3 regions of the Streptomyces sp. MK37H genome follow, and region 2 is predicted to be linked to each of the others. Evidence: riboswitches for the same ligand, from Rfam matches in the RefSeq annotation. Region 2 holds a riboswitch; each other region holds the start of a gene.
The links. A riboswitch is a leader RNA that binds a small molecule or an ion and turns the genes downstream of it on or off. The one in region 2 is predicted to bind cobalamin.

Region 1 (2,252 bases), on a different contig from region 2:
CGCAGCTCCAGGAACTCCTCGAGGTCCGCGTGCCAGGTCTCCAGGTAGACACAGGCCGCGCCCTTGCGCCGGCCGCCCTGGTTGACGGCGGCCACCGAGGCGTCGAGCGTGCGCAGGAACGGCACGATGCCGTTGGAGTGCCCGTTGGTGCCCCGGATCAGCGAACCGCGGGCCCGGATGCGGGAGTAGGACAGGCCGATGCCGCCCGCGTGCTTCGACAGCCGCGCCACCTGGTGGTAGCGGTTGTAGATCGAGTCCAGCTCGTCCAGCGGCGAGTCCAGCAGATAGCAGGACGACATCTGCGGATGCCGGGTGCCGGAGTTGAACAGCGTGGGGGAGCTGGGCAGGTACGACAGCGTGCTGGTCAGCCGGTAGAGCTCGGCCACATCGTCCAGCGCCCGCTCCGAGAGGTTCTCGGCGAGCCCGCAGGCCACGCGCAGCAGGAAGTGCTGCGGGGTCTCGATCACCTGACGGGTGATCGGGTGGCGCAGCAGATAGCGGCTGTAGAGGGTACGCAGCCCGAAGTAGCCGAAACGGTTGTCGGCGCCGTCGGCCAGGGCCCGCTCCACCAGCGCGTCCAGCCGCTCGGCGTGGGCGGCGGCGAACTCCGCGGTGGAGTCGGCGAGCAGGCCCTCGCGGTGGCCCACCTGGACGGAGGTGGAGAAGGAGACCGCGCCCTGCCCGGCCGCCTCCTCCGTGATGGTGAGCGCCAGCAGCCGCGCCGCGAGCCGCGAGTACTCCGGCTCCTCGGCGATCAGCCCGGCCGCCGCCTCGGTCGCGAGCGTGCGCAACTCCGCCTCGTCCGAGCCGGGATGACGGCCGCGCAGGGCGGCGGCCGCGACCTTGCCGGGGTCGGTGGCGGGCAGGTCGGCGGTGAGTCCGGTAAGAGTCCGTAGCAGGGCGGTCCCGGGCGCGTCGTCCGCTGCCTGAGAAGCCGCCTGCGCTGAAACCGGATCGGCGGGCGCGATGGTCACTGAGGTGCTCTCCCTCGCTCGGCTGGACCGCGAGGGGTGGTGCGATGGGCGCGTACGGGCATGCCGATGCCGCACTCCTCGTACGCCAGGCACACCACGCAGCGTCCATCGGCCCAACCCTCGAGGCCGGGGGACGTGTTCACAGGGCTGTCGGCAGGTGCTCGGACTCACGGGCACGCCGAATTGAGCGCACACGTACACCGTTGCGGGACAGTTCCGGATTCCCACCGGATTCCCCTGTGGCGACAGCGAGGACGAGCATACATCTTGTGTCGGCCGACGCACGCACCCCCATATCTTGTGTCGGAGCTGCGGAGTTTCGCATGAATGTGCTAATGCGTTCCGGAGGTGGCCCGTGACCTGGGGCGTGCGGCGCGGGGCGTCACAGCTCCACGGTGAAGGCCCAGAGGGTGAGGTCCGTGCCGGGCAGGGGCGCCCAGTCGCGCTCCGGGGCACGGGTGAAGCCCAGCCGCTCGTACAGGCGGTGGGCGGCGGTCATCGACCGCTGGCTGCTGATCACTATTCGCCGCAGGCCCAGTGCGCGGGCCCGGTCCAGGCAGGCTCGCACGAGCGCTTCGGCGGCGCCGCGGCGGCGGGACTCGGGGCGGACGGCCAGCATCCGGAACTCGCCCTCGCCGGGGCGGGCCAGCTCCGCGTACGCCCCGCCGTGCACGGCGAACGCCACGGCGCCCAGGACCTCGTCGCCCGCCGCGTCCGCCGCGACCAGCAGCTCGGCCTCGGCGGCCCGGCGGCGGGCGTCGCGCAGGGTGGCGAGATAAGGATCACTGTCCCCGAAGTCCAGGAGGCCGTCCCCCAGATACACCTGTGCGGTGAGCTCTCCGATTCCGTCCAGCTCCTCGTCCCGCGCGCGTCTGATCGTGATGTCCATGCCCGCAGTCTGCCGCAGACCACTGACAGCCGGGTCGCCGGGCGCGGGGTGTGGGTCCTCGGCGTCACTGGGTGACGGCGGTGATCACTCCGGTGGAGCCCGCGCGCTTGTTGGCGGCGTCGGCTTCCTGGTGGGTGACGTAGCGCCGGACCGTACCGTCCGGCAGTGTCAGCTCATAGACGACAACGGGTTGAGGCGGCCATTGAGCCGCTGTTCCGCCGCAGTTGCAGGCCATGGTTGCCCTTCCTTTCCCTCGGGTCGTTGTGGGGGGCGGTGGGTCAGTCCAGCCATCGCGAGGCGACACCGGCCAGGTAGGAGAGCGTCAGGGCGGTGGCCGGGAGGTGGAACCACGCGGTGGTGTGCAGCAAGGAGGCGTAGACGGCGATCGC
Region 2 (2,252 bases):
CTCCTCGTACGTCGGTTGGTACCGGTGACGTGACTGAGCCTTCCCACCGACCGGCCGCGGGGCCACCACTCCAGGGCGTGGATTCGTACATGTCCGGGCAGGTGCCGTATCCGGTGGCCCCCCGCACCCCATGACACCGGCAGGAGGAGCGAGCATGACGGCGGTTCAGGGGATCGGACGTGCCCTCACAACGCCAGAGGGCCCTCGGATGGCTCCGGGGGCCCTCGTGCGTCTCGGTGTGGTCAGGGCCAGTTCGGGGCAGCCGCCATCGCCCGGCTCTCTTCCCCCTTCGCGGGCTTGGGGTTCAGCATCCGCTCGGCGAGCTCACCGAAGAGGAGGCCGAAGCCACCCCACAGGATCACCTGCATGGCGAGGGCGGACAGCCGGAACCGCCACAGGACGGTGGCCGGGAAGTCCGCCGGGACCTCGTTGATGACGGGCAGGAAGGCGAACGCCGGCCCGATGACGACGGCGAAGGCGGCCACCGCGGCGACGGTGGCGTACCAGGTGCCCAGCTTCGGGGCGAGCCGCTTGCCGAGGATGGTGGCGGCGATCGCCAGGAGCACGCTGAGCACCATCATCAGGAAGTACAGGGTCGTCCGCTTGCCGATGGTGTCGCCGTTGCCGACGGCGGGCGGGTTGGCCGGGTACTTCAGGAACGGCACGACATAGACCGCGAACAGCGCGCAGCCGGACAGCAGCAGCGCGGTGGCCCGCGGGCTGAAGCGGCCGACGCGCCCGAGGGCGACGCAGTAGGCGAGGGCGGCGATGCCGCCGAACGCGATCCCGTAGATCAGCACACCGGTGGCCAGGCCGGCGGTGGACTGCAGACTACGGGAGACGATCTCGACCTCGTGGTCATGCGCGGGGGCGTGGGCCTCCTCGAAGCCGATCGCGCGGTCGACGTTCGGCTCACCGAGGAAATAGGCGGCGATCAGGGCGAGCACACCGGCACCAAGACCGGCGAGCATGCCCCGCACCAGCAGGTTTCTTACTGTTGCGGAGTTCATGGGAGTGCGGCGTCCCTCGCCTCAGTGGCAGGGGAAGCCGAGCAGATGGCGGGCGTCATGCACCCACTCGTGGACACCCGAGCCGGAGACGACCGCGGTGGCGCCCTGCTCGGCGCCGACGAAGAACAGCAGAACCAGCATCAGGATGCCGAAGAAAACGCCCCAGGGAGCTATCGCCTTCAGCGGCAGCGTGGCGGGGAGGGCGGGAGTGGTGGCTGTCGGCTGGGCGACATGCTGCGCCATGACAGTGGCCTCCTAAGGGAGTTCGCGTCCCATCTCGGTGGTGCACAGGACGATGGCTGCGGGTCTGACTCACGGAACGTCCCCTTCGGATACGTCCCGTTCACAGTGGCGCGACCGTGCCGGATTCCCACCGGCTTCCGTCAGACCATCGTCGATATCGCACCGACGGTACCGCGTGTCGGATGCCTGGCCAAGACCGGCCACCTGGTGAGACGCCACCAGGACGCGCACGTCCTCACTCGTCGGCGCCGTAATGGGGGCTGTTGGGCGGCAGGAAATGGCCGCGGAGCCGGGTCAGCAGTTCGGAGCTCGGGCGCGACACCGGCCTCATCGAGATCCCCGCGCAGTGGGAGCTGGACGACTTCCCCCAGTTCGCCTACAACGACATCCCGGCGGAGCCGCGCGGCCAGGACCGCATCGCCGGCACCGACCTCACCCTCGACAACTGGCGGCGGGAGTTCGACGGCTACTACGCGCTACGGGCTCTGCTACGTCGTGATGATGCACCCGGAAGTCATGGGCAAGCCGAGCCGGGTGCTGCTGCTGCGCCGGCTGATCGAGCACATCCGCTCCCATGACGATGTGTGGTTCGCCACAGAACCCGCCCTGGCCGGACGGCGCCCGGTGCGCGGTCGTGGTGACGGTGAACCTCGACGCGGAGCTGTTCTGGCTGCGGCTGGACGAGTCCTGCCATGAGCGGCCCAAGACCCCGTCCATGGGCGAGTACGGCCCGAAGCGCGGTGCGCCCCGGATGCTCGACGCCCTCGAGGCGGCCGATGTCCGCGCCAGCTGGATGATCCCGACGACGGTGGCCGAGCGCTACCCCGGGACGGTGCGGGACGTGGCCGCCCGCGGCCATGAGATCGGCTCCCGCGGCGACGGCCTGGAGGACTACGCGACCCTCGACGCCGAGGGGCAGCGCCGCGCCATCGAGCGTTCCGCGCGGGTGCTGGAGGACATCTCCGGGCGGCGGCCCACCGGCTTCCGGCCGCCCTCCGC
Region 3 (2,252 bases), on a different contig from region 2:
CGACGGCTCGGCCACCCGGCCCACGTCGGCCAAGGCGTATCTGTCGGCCACGGTGACGCGCATCTCGATCGATGTGCTGCGCTCCGCGCGGGTGCGACGGGAGGAGTACGTGGGCCCGTGGTTCCCCGAGCCGCTGCTCAGCGATCCGTATCAGGATCCGGCCCGGGCGGTGGAACTGGCCGACTCGGTGTCGATGGCGGCGCTGCTGCTCCTGGAGCGGCTCAGCCCGCTGGAGCGGGCGGTGTTCGTGCTGCGGGAGGTGTTCGCCTTCGGGTTCGACGAGATCGCCACGGCGGTGGGGCGGTCGGAGGCGGCATGCCGGCAGTTGCTGGTGCGGGCGCGGCGCCACATGCAGGCCGGGCGGCCGCGGTTCGCGGCGGACCGGCAGGAGCGGCAGGAGCTGGCCACGCGGTTCTTCGACGCGCTGAAGGACGGCGATGTGGGCGGGCTGCGGAAGCTGCTGGCCGCCGATGTGCGGCTGGTCGGGGACGGTGGCGGCAAGGCCCCGCAGCTGGCCAGGGCCGTCATGGGCGCGGAGAACGTGGCGCGGTTGCTGGGCAATGTCTTTCCCTGGCTGCTGCGGATCGATGTGTCGTTGGAGCCGCGCGAGGTCAACGGCCAGCCCGGCGCGATCTTCCGCGACCGGGACGGCAAGGTGCTCCACACCCTGGTCCTCGATGTGCTCGACGGGCAGATCCAGACGATTCGCACGGTGGTCAACCCCGACAAGCTCGGCCACCTCGGGCCGGTCGGCGACGCCTGGGCCGTGGACCGCGAGGTGAAGCAGGCCCGCCGGCGGCCGAACTGACCGTGAGACGTGGCCGTTCGACGCTGTTGGTGGTCTCGGGGAGCCAGTCGTGCCACATCCGAGGCCAGGGAATCCGGTGCGAATCCGGAACTGACGCGCAGCGGTGAGGCAGCGGTGAGGGGGACGGGCGGGGCATGTGACACCACTGGGAGGAGTCCGTGACGGCCGTGGGGCCGTCGCGAACGAGCACCGGGAAGGGGCCCCGTCCGGCCCCGTCCGGACGAGTCCGAGTCCGAAGACCTGCCGGCACCTCCGCGCCCGGTGCGCGGAGGACGTCCGTAGGCCAGGCTCCGCGTACGAGTCCCGACCGCCGAGGCTGCCCGTGCTCCGCTCCGCCCGCCGTACCGCGGAGTTCCTGCTCGCCCCCGCCTGCTGCTCACCGCGTGCGGTGGCTCCGGCCATGACGACGCGGACACCCGGGCCGTCGACGCGGCCCTGGAGCCCGGCGGACTGACCGACCGGGCCGGTCAGTCGCGGCGCACCCGCCCATCAGGGCCACCTGACCAGAGCCCACGAGCTGCGCACGGCCCTGCGTGCCGCGCTGCGCCAGGACGCCGAGGGTGACGGCCAGGGCGGCGATGCCCCGGTCGGCTACTCCTTCCACGTCACACTGACGGCCGGTCACGGCGCCCACCTGACCATCGCCGCCGACCCCGTGGACACCGCCCTCGCGCACATCGTCATGTCCGCGCTGACCGCCACGGTGAACGGGACCTGGCATCGGCTCAGGATGTGTCCGGCCCCCGACTGCCAATGGGTGTTCTACGACAACTCCCGCCCCGGCCGGGCCAAATGGTGTTCACCCCAGCTGTGCGGCAACCGCGCGAAGACGCAAGCGTATCGCCGCCGCCAATCGACCTGAATCGCCCCGCGGCGACCCGGCTCCGGATGAGTACGGCTGGCCGGCATCCCAGACGACTGACATGGGCGGCTTGTAGGGTACGTGGCATGCCGGACGCCATGCCCCGACCCGAGCCCTTCACCCCGCGGACCGACCCCGCCGCCCTCGAGGACCTCCGCGCGCGGCTGCGCGCGACGCGCTGGCCGGACGCGCCCGAGGACGCCGGGTGGGCGCTCGGGACCGACCTCGCCTACCTCCGTGAGCTCGTCGCCTACTGGGCGGACGGGTTCGACTGGGCGGCGCAGGAGGCGGCGCTCGCCCGGCTGCCCCGGTTCCGTGTCCGGCTCGGCGGTCTCGGGATCCACTTCGCCCACATCCGGGCCGCCGCCCCGGCCGGACCCGCTCTGCCGCTGGTGCTCAGCCATGGCTGGCCGGACTCGTTCTGGCGCTATACGAAGGTCATCCCGCACCTCACCGACCCCGGTGCGCACGGCGCCGACCCCGCCGACGCGTTCGACGTGGTCGTGCCCGACATTCCGGGCTACGGGTACTCCGACCGGCCCACCGGCCAGCCGCTCGACTCCATCGCCGTCGCCGGGCTGT

Region 1: it holds a riboswitch for cobalamin, as region 2 does, so the genes downstream of both, GWI24_RS38485 (ribonucleoside-diphosphate reductase subunit alpha) here and GWI24_RS04150 (CbtB-domain containing protein) in region 2, are expected to answer to the same signal.
Region 3: it holds a riboswitch for cobalamin, as region 2 does, so the genes downstream of both, GWI24_RS46490 (CGNR zinc finger domain-containing protein) here and GWI24_RS04150 (CbtB-domain containing protein) in region 2, are expected to answer to the same signal.

Annotation. Positions count from the first base shown of each region.
Region 1 covers NZ_JAAAYH010000485.1:917-3,168, reverse strand. Annotated here, with positions in the region: gene GWI24_RS38485 (ribonucleoside-diphosphate reductase subunit alpha) at 1-974, opposite strand, end outside; cobalamin riboswitch at 1,109-1,270, opposite strand; gene GWI24_RS38480 (GNAT family N-acetyltransferase) at 1,357-1,863, opposite strand; gene GWI24_RS38475 (hypothetical protein) at 1,928-2,098, opposite strand; gene GWI24_RS38470 (hypothetical protein) at 2,142-2,252, opposite strand, start outside.
Region 2 covers NZ_JAAAYH010000015.1:13,242-15,493, forward strand. Annotated here, with positions in the region: gene GWI24_RS04145 (CbtA family protein) at 243-1,010, opposite strand; gene GWI24_RS04150 (CbtB-domain containing protein) at 1,032-1,253, opposite strand; cobalamin riboswitch at 1,293-1,444, opposite strand; gene GWI24_RS04155 (hypothetical protein) at 1,517-1,831, shown strand; gene GWI24_RS04160 (polysaccharide deacetylase family protein) at 1,828-2,252, shown strand, end outside.
Region 3 covers NZ_JAAAYH010000047.1:5,606-7,857, reverse strand. Annotated here, with positions in the region: gene GWI24_RS09850 (RNA polymerase sigma-70 factor) at 1-808, shown strand, start outside; cobalamin riboswitch at 836-1,071, shown strand; gene GWI24_RS46490 (CGNR zinc finger domain-containing protein) at 1,464-1,670, shown strand; gene GWI24_RS09840 (epoxide hydrolase family protein) at 1,757-2,252, shown strand, end outside.